Regions from separate parts of the Ensifer sp. 22521 genome, predicted to be linked through region 3. Evidence: predicted binding sites of a transcription regulator. Region 3 holds the regulator's gene; each other region holds the start of a gene.
The links. Region 3 encodes LexA, which represses DNA repair genes until DNA is damaged. Its sites were predicted from a motif close to TGTTCNNNNTGTGTTCNG; they were not measured.
Positions count from the first base shown of each region.

Region 1: a site for LexA is predicted at 1,351-1,368, ahead of ACTJKE_RS18270 (ATP-dependent helicase). Genes of this name have one in related genera too.
Region 2: a site for LexA is predicted at 974-991, ahead of ACTJKE_RS17705 (DNA recombination protein RmuC). Genes of this name have one in related genera too.
Region 4: a site for LexA is predicted at 1,225-1,242, ahead of ruvC (crossover junction endodeoxyribonuclease RuvC). Genes of this name have one in related genera too.

Region 1 is NZ_JBQENM010000011.1:29,220-31,421, forward strand. Features, by position in the region: gene ACTJKE_RS18270 (ATP-dependent helicase) at 1-1,235, opposite strand, end outside; gene ACTJKE_RS18275 (NAD-dependent succinate-semialdehyde dehydrogenase) at 1,861-2,202, opposite strand, start outside.
Region 2 is NZ_JBQENM010000010.1:231,895-234,096, reverse strand. Features, by position in the region: gene ACTJKE_RS17705 (DNA recombination protein RmuC) at 1-941, opposite strand, end outside; gene def (peptide deformylase) at 1,093-1,617, shown strand; gene fmt (methionyl-tRNA formyltransferase) at 1,799-2,202, shown strand, end outside.
Region 3 is NZ_JBQENM010000009.1:41,450-43,651, forward strand. Features, by position in the region: gene ACTJKE_RS15285 (hypothetical protein) at 157-489, shown strand; gene lexA (transcriptional repressor LexA) at 580-1,305, opposite strand; gene ACTJKE_RS15295 (hypothetical protein) at 1,552-1,848, opposite strand; gene ACTJKE_RS15300 (hypothetical protein) at 1,969-2,202, shown strand, end outside.
Region 4 is NZ_JBQENM010000005.1:264,870-267,071, forward strand. Features, by position in the region: gene ACTJKE_RS09160 (HAD hydrolase-like protein) at 1-104, shown strand, start outside; gene ACTJKE_RS09165 (LLM class flavin-dependent oxidoreductase) at 113-1,114, opposite strand; gene ruvC (crossover junction endodeoxyribonuclease RuvC) at 1,286-1,798, shown strand; gene ruvA (Holliday junction branch migration protein RuvA) at 1,918-2,202, shown strand, end outside.

The sequences.
Region 1 (2,202 bases), on a different contig from region 3:
TTGACATGGGCACTGTCGAGGAACTTGAGGCCGCCGAATTTCACGAAGGGAATGTTGCGACGGGTGAGCTCGACTTCGAGCGTGCCGCTATGGTTGGCGGAACGAAACAGCACCGCCTGCTGCTTCAGCGCTATGCCGACTTCGCGGTTGGCGAGAACCTGCTCCACGATATAGGCGGCCTGGTCCGTCTCGTCCTTGACGGTGACAAGCTGCGGGCGCTGCTCCGACTGCCTGTCCGTCCAGAGGTTCTTGGTGAACCGTTCCCGCGCAAGCCCGATGACGCCGTTGGCGGCAGCCAGGATCGGCTGGGTCGAGCGATAGTTTTGATCGAGCGTGATGACGTCGGCGGGTTCCGGCGAAAACGCATTCGGGAAATCGAGGATGTTGCGGACCGTCGCGGCCCGGAAGGAATAGATCGACTGGGCGTCATCTCCGACGACCGTCAGGCCATGGCCCTCGGGCTTGAGCGACAGCAGGATCGAGGCCTGAAGGCGGTTCGTGTCCTGATATTCGTCGACCAGGATATGATCGAAACGGCTGCTGATATCCTGCGCCAGTTCCGCGTCGGAAGCCATCTGCGCCCAGTAAAGCAGCAGATCATCGTAGTCGAGGACGTCCTGCGCCTGCTTGGCCTCGACGTAGCCTGCAAACAGTTCCTTGAGTTGCTCTTCCCAGTTCGCAGCCCAAGGATACGCCGTCTTCAACACGTCGATGATCGAGCTTTCCGAGTTCACGACGCGCGAATAGATCGCCAGGCAGGTCCCCTTGGTCGGAAAGCGGCTTTCCATCTTCGAAAAACCGAGCTCGTGGCGAACGAGGTTCATCAGGTCGGCGCTGTCTTCGCGATCATGGATCGTGAAATCCTGGCCGAGGCCGATCTGTTCGGCATAAATCCTGAGGATACGCGCGCCGATGCCATGGAAAGTGCCCGCCCAGGAGAGCGCGTCTGTCATGACCGCAGCATTGTCGCCGATGACCTGGCGACAGATCCGCTCGACCCGACGCTTCATTTCCGAAGCCGCCCGTCGTGAAAAGGTCATAAGCAGGATGCGACGCGGATCGGCGCCGTTGACGATCAAATGTCCCACCCGGTGAGCGAGCGTATTCGTCTTGCCCGAACCGGCACCCGCAATAATCAGCAGAGGGCCGCCAACCTGGCCTTGCGGCAGTCCCACACCATGCATCACCGCCTGGCGCTGGCGGTCATTCAGTTTTTCGAGATAGGCGGCGCTCATACGTATCCAGGCGTTGTCAGCAAGATTGCCAAATTCTTCGTTCCGTTTCATCTCCTTGAAAGAATTCGCGGATTCCGCTTCACGGTCTCAAACCCTTCGCCCGAAGCAGATGACTCGGAACAAAAATGGAACGTATCAGCTTCGATTGCCGCTGGAAACCCGGCAGGCCGGGCTTTCACCAGGCTGCTATGCCGCAGAATATCCGGAACATCGAGGAGGGGAGCCGTGGACGGCCGAATTTTCGATCTCGAGAAGCAGATCCGGGGGCTATTAGTCACCGTGTTCGGAAACCTTCGACCTGGCCTTCGGTGCGCCGAACAAGCCAACCCGTCGGTGTTTAGATTGCCCGGGCCACGACCTGCGCAGCGACCGACACCAACAAGGTTGCCAGAGCGACGGCCGTACCAAATCGTGCGATCTTCATGCGGCGCCCGCGTGCGCCATTCCAATCATAACCCATCGTGCTCTCCCATAGGCATCATGCCATGGGTCCGATGGTGGGCAAACTTCGTAACAGGGGAGTAAATTTAAGACTGCTACTTCTGCGGGCGGCTCTCGTGCCCTTGCTGGGTGACACGCAGCATTTCCCGCGCGCCGGGCGCGCGCGGGAGATGATCGAGCGCGGTTACACGCTCTTGCGCGTGACGAAGCGGGTTTCCAGATAGGCCTCGATCGCCTCGGAGCCGCCTTCCGTTCCGTAGCCGGAATCCTTGATACCGCCGAAGGGCACCTCCGGCAGCGCCAGGCCGAGATGGTTGATCGAGATCATTCCGCTCTCGACTTCGCTTGCGAGGCGATAGGCGCTTCGCTCTGAGCCGGTGAAGGCGTAAGCCGCAAGCCCGAACGGCAGGCGGTTGGCCTCGTTGATCGCTTCGTCGAGCTCGTTGAAGCGGTTGATGATGGAGACGGGACCGAAGGGTTCGTCATTCATGATACGGGCGCTGACCGGAACGTCGGCAAGCACCGT
Region 2 (2,202 bases), on a different contig from region 3:
CCCTGGATCAGATGCGCCTGCTCGCGCATGCGCGCATCCTTGAGGATCGCCTGGATCACCTGGATCGACAAGAGCAGCAGCGACGGCGAGACGATGACGATCCGCTGGCGATGCGCCTTCTGCACGATCGCTTCGAAATGCTCGTGGATTTCGGCGAAGATCGATTCCGATGGCACGAAGAGGAAGGCGGTGTCCTGTGTCTCTCCGGGGATCAGGTATTTGCTGGCGATATCGCGCACATGGGTTTCCATGTCGCGGCGGAAGAGTTGCGCGATCTGTTGGCGGCGTTCCGCATTCGGGGCATCCCGCATCGCGTTCCAGGCTTCCAGCGGAAATTTCGCGTCGATGACGAGCGCCGGCTGGCCGTTCGGCATGCGGATGGTGCAATCGGGTCGTGCGCCGTTCGACAGCGTCGTCTGAAATTCAAAGGCGCCCATCGGCAGCCCATCGGCGATGATCGCCTCCATGCGTGACTGGCCGAAGGCGCCGCGCGTCTGCTTGTTTGAAAGGATCGCCTGCAACCCGGCCATGTCCTTGGCCAGCGACTGGATGTTGTTCTGGGCATTGTCGATGACCGCCAGGCGCTCCTGCAGCCGCCTGAGGTTTTCGTGCGTCGCCTTGGTCTGTTCGGTGATCGAAGTGCCGATCCGATGGGTCATGCCGTCGATGCGCTGGCTGAGGGACTGGTTGAGTTCGGCCTGCCGGGCGCCGAACACCTCGGCCATGGCGGCAACCCGCCCCTGCATCTCCGTCTGGGCCGCAAGCAGCATCGCCATCTGCTCCTGCCGTTCTTCGTCGCGAGTATCCCGACGCCGCGAAAGCGCCATCAGCAGCGCGACTGCCACCATCAGACCGCCGGCGATGGCGAGATGGCCCAGCGTGACCGGCAGAGTGCCGATGAAAAACAATGGCTGGGAAAGGTCGATGGGCGCTGGTTCCATGGTGTAAGCCTAACAGATTCGCGGATGTTTTATAGATCAAAACATGAACATCTGTACCGTGCGGTTAACGCGAGGCCATGGGAAAACGGCCGCTGAGGGTGGCAAGGCAATTTTCTTGCACGCCGGTGGAAAGATCGGCTATGGGAGCAGCATGACGATCAAGCCGCTTATCATCCTTCCCGATCCTGTGCTTCGCCAGGTTTCCACGCCGATCGAAACCATCGATGCGGACATCCGCCGTCTGGCCGACGATATGCTCGAAACCATGTATGACGCGCCCGGCATCGGCCTTGCCGCGATCCAGATCGGCGTTGCCAAACGCATGCTGGTGCTCGACGTTTCGAAAGAAGGCGACGACAAGACCCCGCTCGTTTTCATCAATCCCGAGATCGTTGCTTCGTCCGATGAGCGCTCGGTCTACGAGGAAGGCTGCCTGTCGATCCCGGACTTTTACGCCGAGGTCGAGCGCCCCGCGGCGATCACCGTCAAGCATCTCGACCGTGACGGCAAGGAACAGATGATCGAGGCCGATGGCCTGCTCGCCACCTGCCTGCAGCATGAGATCGATCACCTGAACGGCGTGCTGTTCATCGATCACATCTCCAAGCTCAAGCGCGACATGGTGATCCGCAAGTTCACCAAGGCCGCCAAGACGCGCGGTGCGAAGGCGATCTGACGCCGACCACGTAAGCGGTCGCGAACAGATCGCGCGATGGCACGATTTGAGGGCGGGGATCCACTGAGCAATCCCAGGAAAGCGTGAAACGGTTTTCCGCCCGGGGTTGTCCTGTTTCAGAGAATGAGATCATTTCGCTGTTTCCCCGCATGAAGTGATCTGAAAGGACGGAGTTACCGCCTTGTCACTTCGCATCATCTTCATGGGTACGCCGGAGTTTTCGGTGCCGACGCTGGCGGCGCTTGCCGAGGCTGGCCACCAGATTGTTGCCGCCTATACGCAGCCGCCGCGGCCGGGCGGCCGACGCGGGCTCGATCTGCAGAAGTCGCCGGTGCACCAGGCGGCCGAGCTGCTCGGCATCCCCGTGCTGACGCCGGTCAACTTCAAGGACGAGCCGGATCGCCAGACCTTCCGCGACTTCGACGCCGATGTCGCCGTCGTCGTCGCCTATGGCCTGCTTCTGCCCGAGGCGATCCTCACCGGCACCAAATACGGCTGCTACAACGGCCATGCTTCGCTGCTGCCGCGCTGGCGTGGTGCTGCCCCCATCCAGCGCGCCATCATGGCCGGCGATCATGAGACCGG
Region 3 (2,202 bases):
GTGTGTTTGCCTCCACACGCCCGCACAAGCCACGTCTTCTAAGCCACTATCGGATCTTATCGCTTCGGTGAAATCGGTAGAGGGGGAACGATGACTCCGCTGACATCAGCCGCATCGGTAGCGTCCGTCATCATCAAAACGGAGGCAATCGCATATATGAAGACGAAACTTGTCCTGACGGCCTTGGCCCTCTTCGCTGCGACCACATTTGAGGCGCAGGCAGAGGATCTGGTTTTCAAGCTGAAGAACAACACCAACGCAGTGCTGACGAACTTCTATACGTCGCCTGTGGGCGTCAATGAGTGGGAAGACGATGTTTTCGGCCGGCAGGTGCTGAACCCAGGGGAAGACATGGAGATCACCATCGCCGACGGCCGGGAGGTCTGCAAGTACGACATGCGCTTCGAGTTCGAAGAAGGCTCCGGCCTCGATACGACCGAAGACATGCAGGACCTCTGCGAGCTCGGCGAGTACACCATCCACGAGTAAGAGGCGTGCCTTCAGGTCGCCTTCAATAAACAGAGCCTCGCAGCCGCAAGCGGTGGCGAGGCTCGGTCGGATGCCAGGTTTCCCTCGGAATCAGTGGTAGCGGCGGATCAGCCCGACGAGCTTGCCCTGGATCTTCACCCGATCGGGCCCAAAAATCCTTGTTTCGTAGGCAGGGTTCGCGGCTTCGAGCGCGATCGATGCGCCCTTGCGCCGGAAGCGCTTCAGCGTCGCTTCCTCATCATCCACGAGCGCCACGATGATATCGCCGGGATTGGCCGTATTGCCATTGCGGATGATCACCGTGTCGCCGTCAAAGATGCCGGCTTCGATCATCGAGTCGCCCTTGACTTCGAGAGCGTAGTGTTCGCCGTTGCCGATCATGTCGAGCGGTATGGTAATGTCGTGCGTGTTGTTCTGGATCGCCGAGATCGGCACACCGGCAGCGATGCGGCCCATGACCGGGACGGAAACCGATGTGTTGTCGGCCACGGGCGTGGGCTTTGGCGGTGCGGCAGGAGCGGCCGCTGGCGCCTTGCCGAGGCTGCCCTCGATCACGCTGGGCGAGAAGCCGCGGCGGGGCTGCTGCTGGCTTGACGCGTAGGCTTCCGGAAGCTTGATGACCTCGAGCGCGCGGGCTCGGTTCGGCAGACGGCGAATGAACCCGCGTTCTTCGAGTGCCGTGATCAGACGGTGAATGCCGGACTTCGACGCCAGGTCGAGCGCATCCTTCATTTCATCGAATGATGGTGGGACGCCTGACTCCTTCATGCGTTCGTGAATGAAGAGAAGCAATTCCTGTTGCTTGCGGGTCAGCATGGCACGTCGCTCCCAGAGGCGTGAAACAAATCAAGAACAGACACTATCTGTTCCATATGTGTTCCGCAAGTGCCTAAAATTCCGTGAATTCAGACAATTGGCGCGTCTGTGCGTGTCGATTGGTCACTTTTACGGGAGCAGAGCGGGTTTGGGCGATGATCGTGCCCAAACGGAGGGCCGTGGGGCAGCGCGTTGCGCGACGGCACGGCGATTCGAACGAATCGCGAGCGTTTTTGTGCAAAGAGGCTAGGCCGGCTGCGTGGCGGCGCAGGCGTCTTCGAATTCCTTCACCGTCTCGGCGCTGTTGTCTTCTGGAAGTACGGCATCCGCCGCATCGGTCGCGACCGGCCTGTCGCCATCATAGACGAACGACTGGATGTAGAACGCGATCGCACCCTTCCACACCTTGCGTCCATCGATCTGATGGCACGGCACGGCGCTCTCGAAATCGGTCTGAAGTTCGTCCACCGTGGCGGCGCTGAGCTTGACGTCAGGCATATTAGGCGACGCGACTATCGAAGCGAGAAGCAGGGCGGCAAGCACGGTGATCGTCCACTTTGATGCAAGGGTGGGACTACGGGGCGGTTAACGATGTGAACCGCGCTTTCGTTCCGAAGTCCAGCAAGCTTGGCGATCACTGTCATGTGTTCAACAGCTCTTTGAGTGCAGGCTGTGGCCGTTTTGCGCCAGGGGCACGCAGCGGCGAAGCCGCCTCAGCCTGGCGCGCCGTCCGCGCTGCAATCGCTTGGGTTGCGCCAAGTCGCGGCCTCGCTGCCGGCGTGCACAAATCCGTGTTGTGAAGATGCCGCACGTCTCGACAGGTTGCGGGAAAAATGGGGTGGTTGCATGCGTAGATTGTCGTTGGCGGTTCTCTGTCTGTTGGTGGCGGCGGGAGCG
Region 4 (2,202 bases), on a different contig from region 3:
CCGTTTCTTGGGGCTATGCCGATCCGGACTTTCTGCAGGGGCTCGGACCGGACCGGTTCTTTTCACGCATGGACGAAATCGCCCCGGCCTTCGGAGCGATCTGATTGCGGCTTCATGCGGCCTTGACGAGTTCCTTCTGCGCGTCGGCGAAGAGGCGAAGCGAATGCAGGCGCGCCTCCATGTCGAAGATCGGCATGGAAATGATCAGTTCATCGGCCTTCGTCTGATCGAGGAAGGTTCCGATTTTCCGGCGGATCGTCTCGGGCCCGCCGACGACGGCATACATCATCGAATGGTCGACGAAGATCTTTTCGTCATAGCTCCAGAGCCCATCCATCGATTGAACCGGCGGCGGGAACTGTCCGCGCGCATTGCGCCGCAGCGCCACGAAGGATTGCTGCATCGAGGTGAAGAGATAGTTGGCCTCTTCGTCCGTATCGGCGGCGACGCCCATGACACCGACCATGACATGCGGCTTGTCGAGCGTCTCGGACGGCGTGAAGCGCTCGCGATAGATCTCCAGCGCCGAAAGCAGCATGTCTGGCGCGAAATGCGATGCGAAGGCGAAGGGAAGGCCGAGCATGCCGGCGAGGTGAGCGCTGAAATGGCTTGAGCCCAACAGCCAGATCGGCACGTTGGTATCGGCGCCCGGAACGGCGATGATCTTCTGATCCTCTGCGACAGGGCCGAGCAGGGCCTGCAGTTCCACGACGTCGTTCGGGAAGTTGTTGCCGCTTGCTTCCATGTTGCGCCGCAGCGCCTGGGCGGTGCGCATGTCGGTGCCGGGTGCGCGGCCGAGGCCGAGGTCGATGCGGCCGGGATAGAGTGCGGCCAGCGTGCCGAACTGTTCTGCGATCACCAGCGGCGAATGGTTAGGCAGCATGATGCCGCCGGAGCCGACGCGGATCGTCTTCGTGGCTGCGGCCACATGCGAGATCACCAGCGAGGTCGCCGCACTGGCAATGCCTTTCATGCCGTGATGCTCAGCGAGCCAGAAGCGCTGGTAGCCGTTTTCCTCGGCAGCCTGGGCCAGACGGCGCGAGTTTTCGAGTGATTGGGCGATGCTGCCTCCTTGCGTGATCGGGGAAAGATCGAGGACGGAGAAAGTCGCCATGGCATGGAGCCCTTTATTGAGGGAAATTGATGAAAGGCTATGTAAGCTCAATTTTCCTCAATCCAAGGGCAGTGGCGAAGAAATCCTGAAGCCCGTCTCACCTGTGCGTATGTTTTTGTTTTGTTCACTTTTTGCTGGCAGCGTCCGGGCGAGCATCATAGGGTGAATTTCATGCAGAACACGATTCGCATCATCGGCATCGATCCGGGCCTCCGCCGTACCGGCTGGGGCATCATCGAGACGCTCGGCAACTCGCTGCGCTTCGTGGCCTCCGGCACGGTGACCTCCGATGGCGAGATGGATCTCGCCTCGCGACTCTGCCAGCTGCACGACGGGCTTGCCGAGGTGGTGCACAGCTACCAGCCGCACGAGGCGGCGGTCGAACAGACCTTCGTCAACAAGGATGCAACCGCGACGCTGAAACTCGGCCAGGCGCGTGGCATTGCGATGCTTGTGCCGGCGCGCGCGGGCCTCAGGGTCGCCGAATATGCACCGAACGCGGTCAAGAAGGCTGTGATCGGCGTCGGCCACGGCGAGAAGCAGCAGATCCACATGATGATCAAGGTTCTGATGCCGAAGGTCGAATTCAAGGGCAACGATGCGGCGGACGCATTGGCCATCGCCATTTGTCATGCTCACAACCGCCAATCGGTGACAAGCCGGCTCGCCGCATTGATGGCGTAGTTGCAGCAGATCTAAAGTGTTAAAGCGACCTTAGCGAGTCTTGTAGACGCGCGGCACTGTAGACAAGAAATTTTCCGATGGTCTGAGCGACCATCCCAGCCCACCGCGAGAGACGCCATATGATCGGCAAATTGAAGGGTACCATCGACGAGATCGGCGAGGATCATGTCGTGCTCGACGTGCATGGCGTCGGCTATGTCGCCTTTTGTTCGGCGCGCACGCTGTCCAAGCTCGGATCGGCCGGCGAGGCGGCGATGCTCTTCATCGAGACCTATGTGCGCGAGGACCAGTTGAAGCTCTTCGGCTTTCTGACTGCGCTGGAGCGGGAATGGTTCCGCCTCCTGCAAAGCGTGCAGGGCGTCGGCTCGAAAGTGGCACTCGCGGTACTTTCGACCTTGACGCCG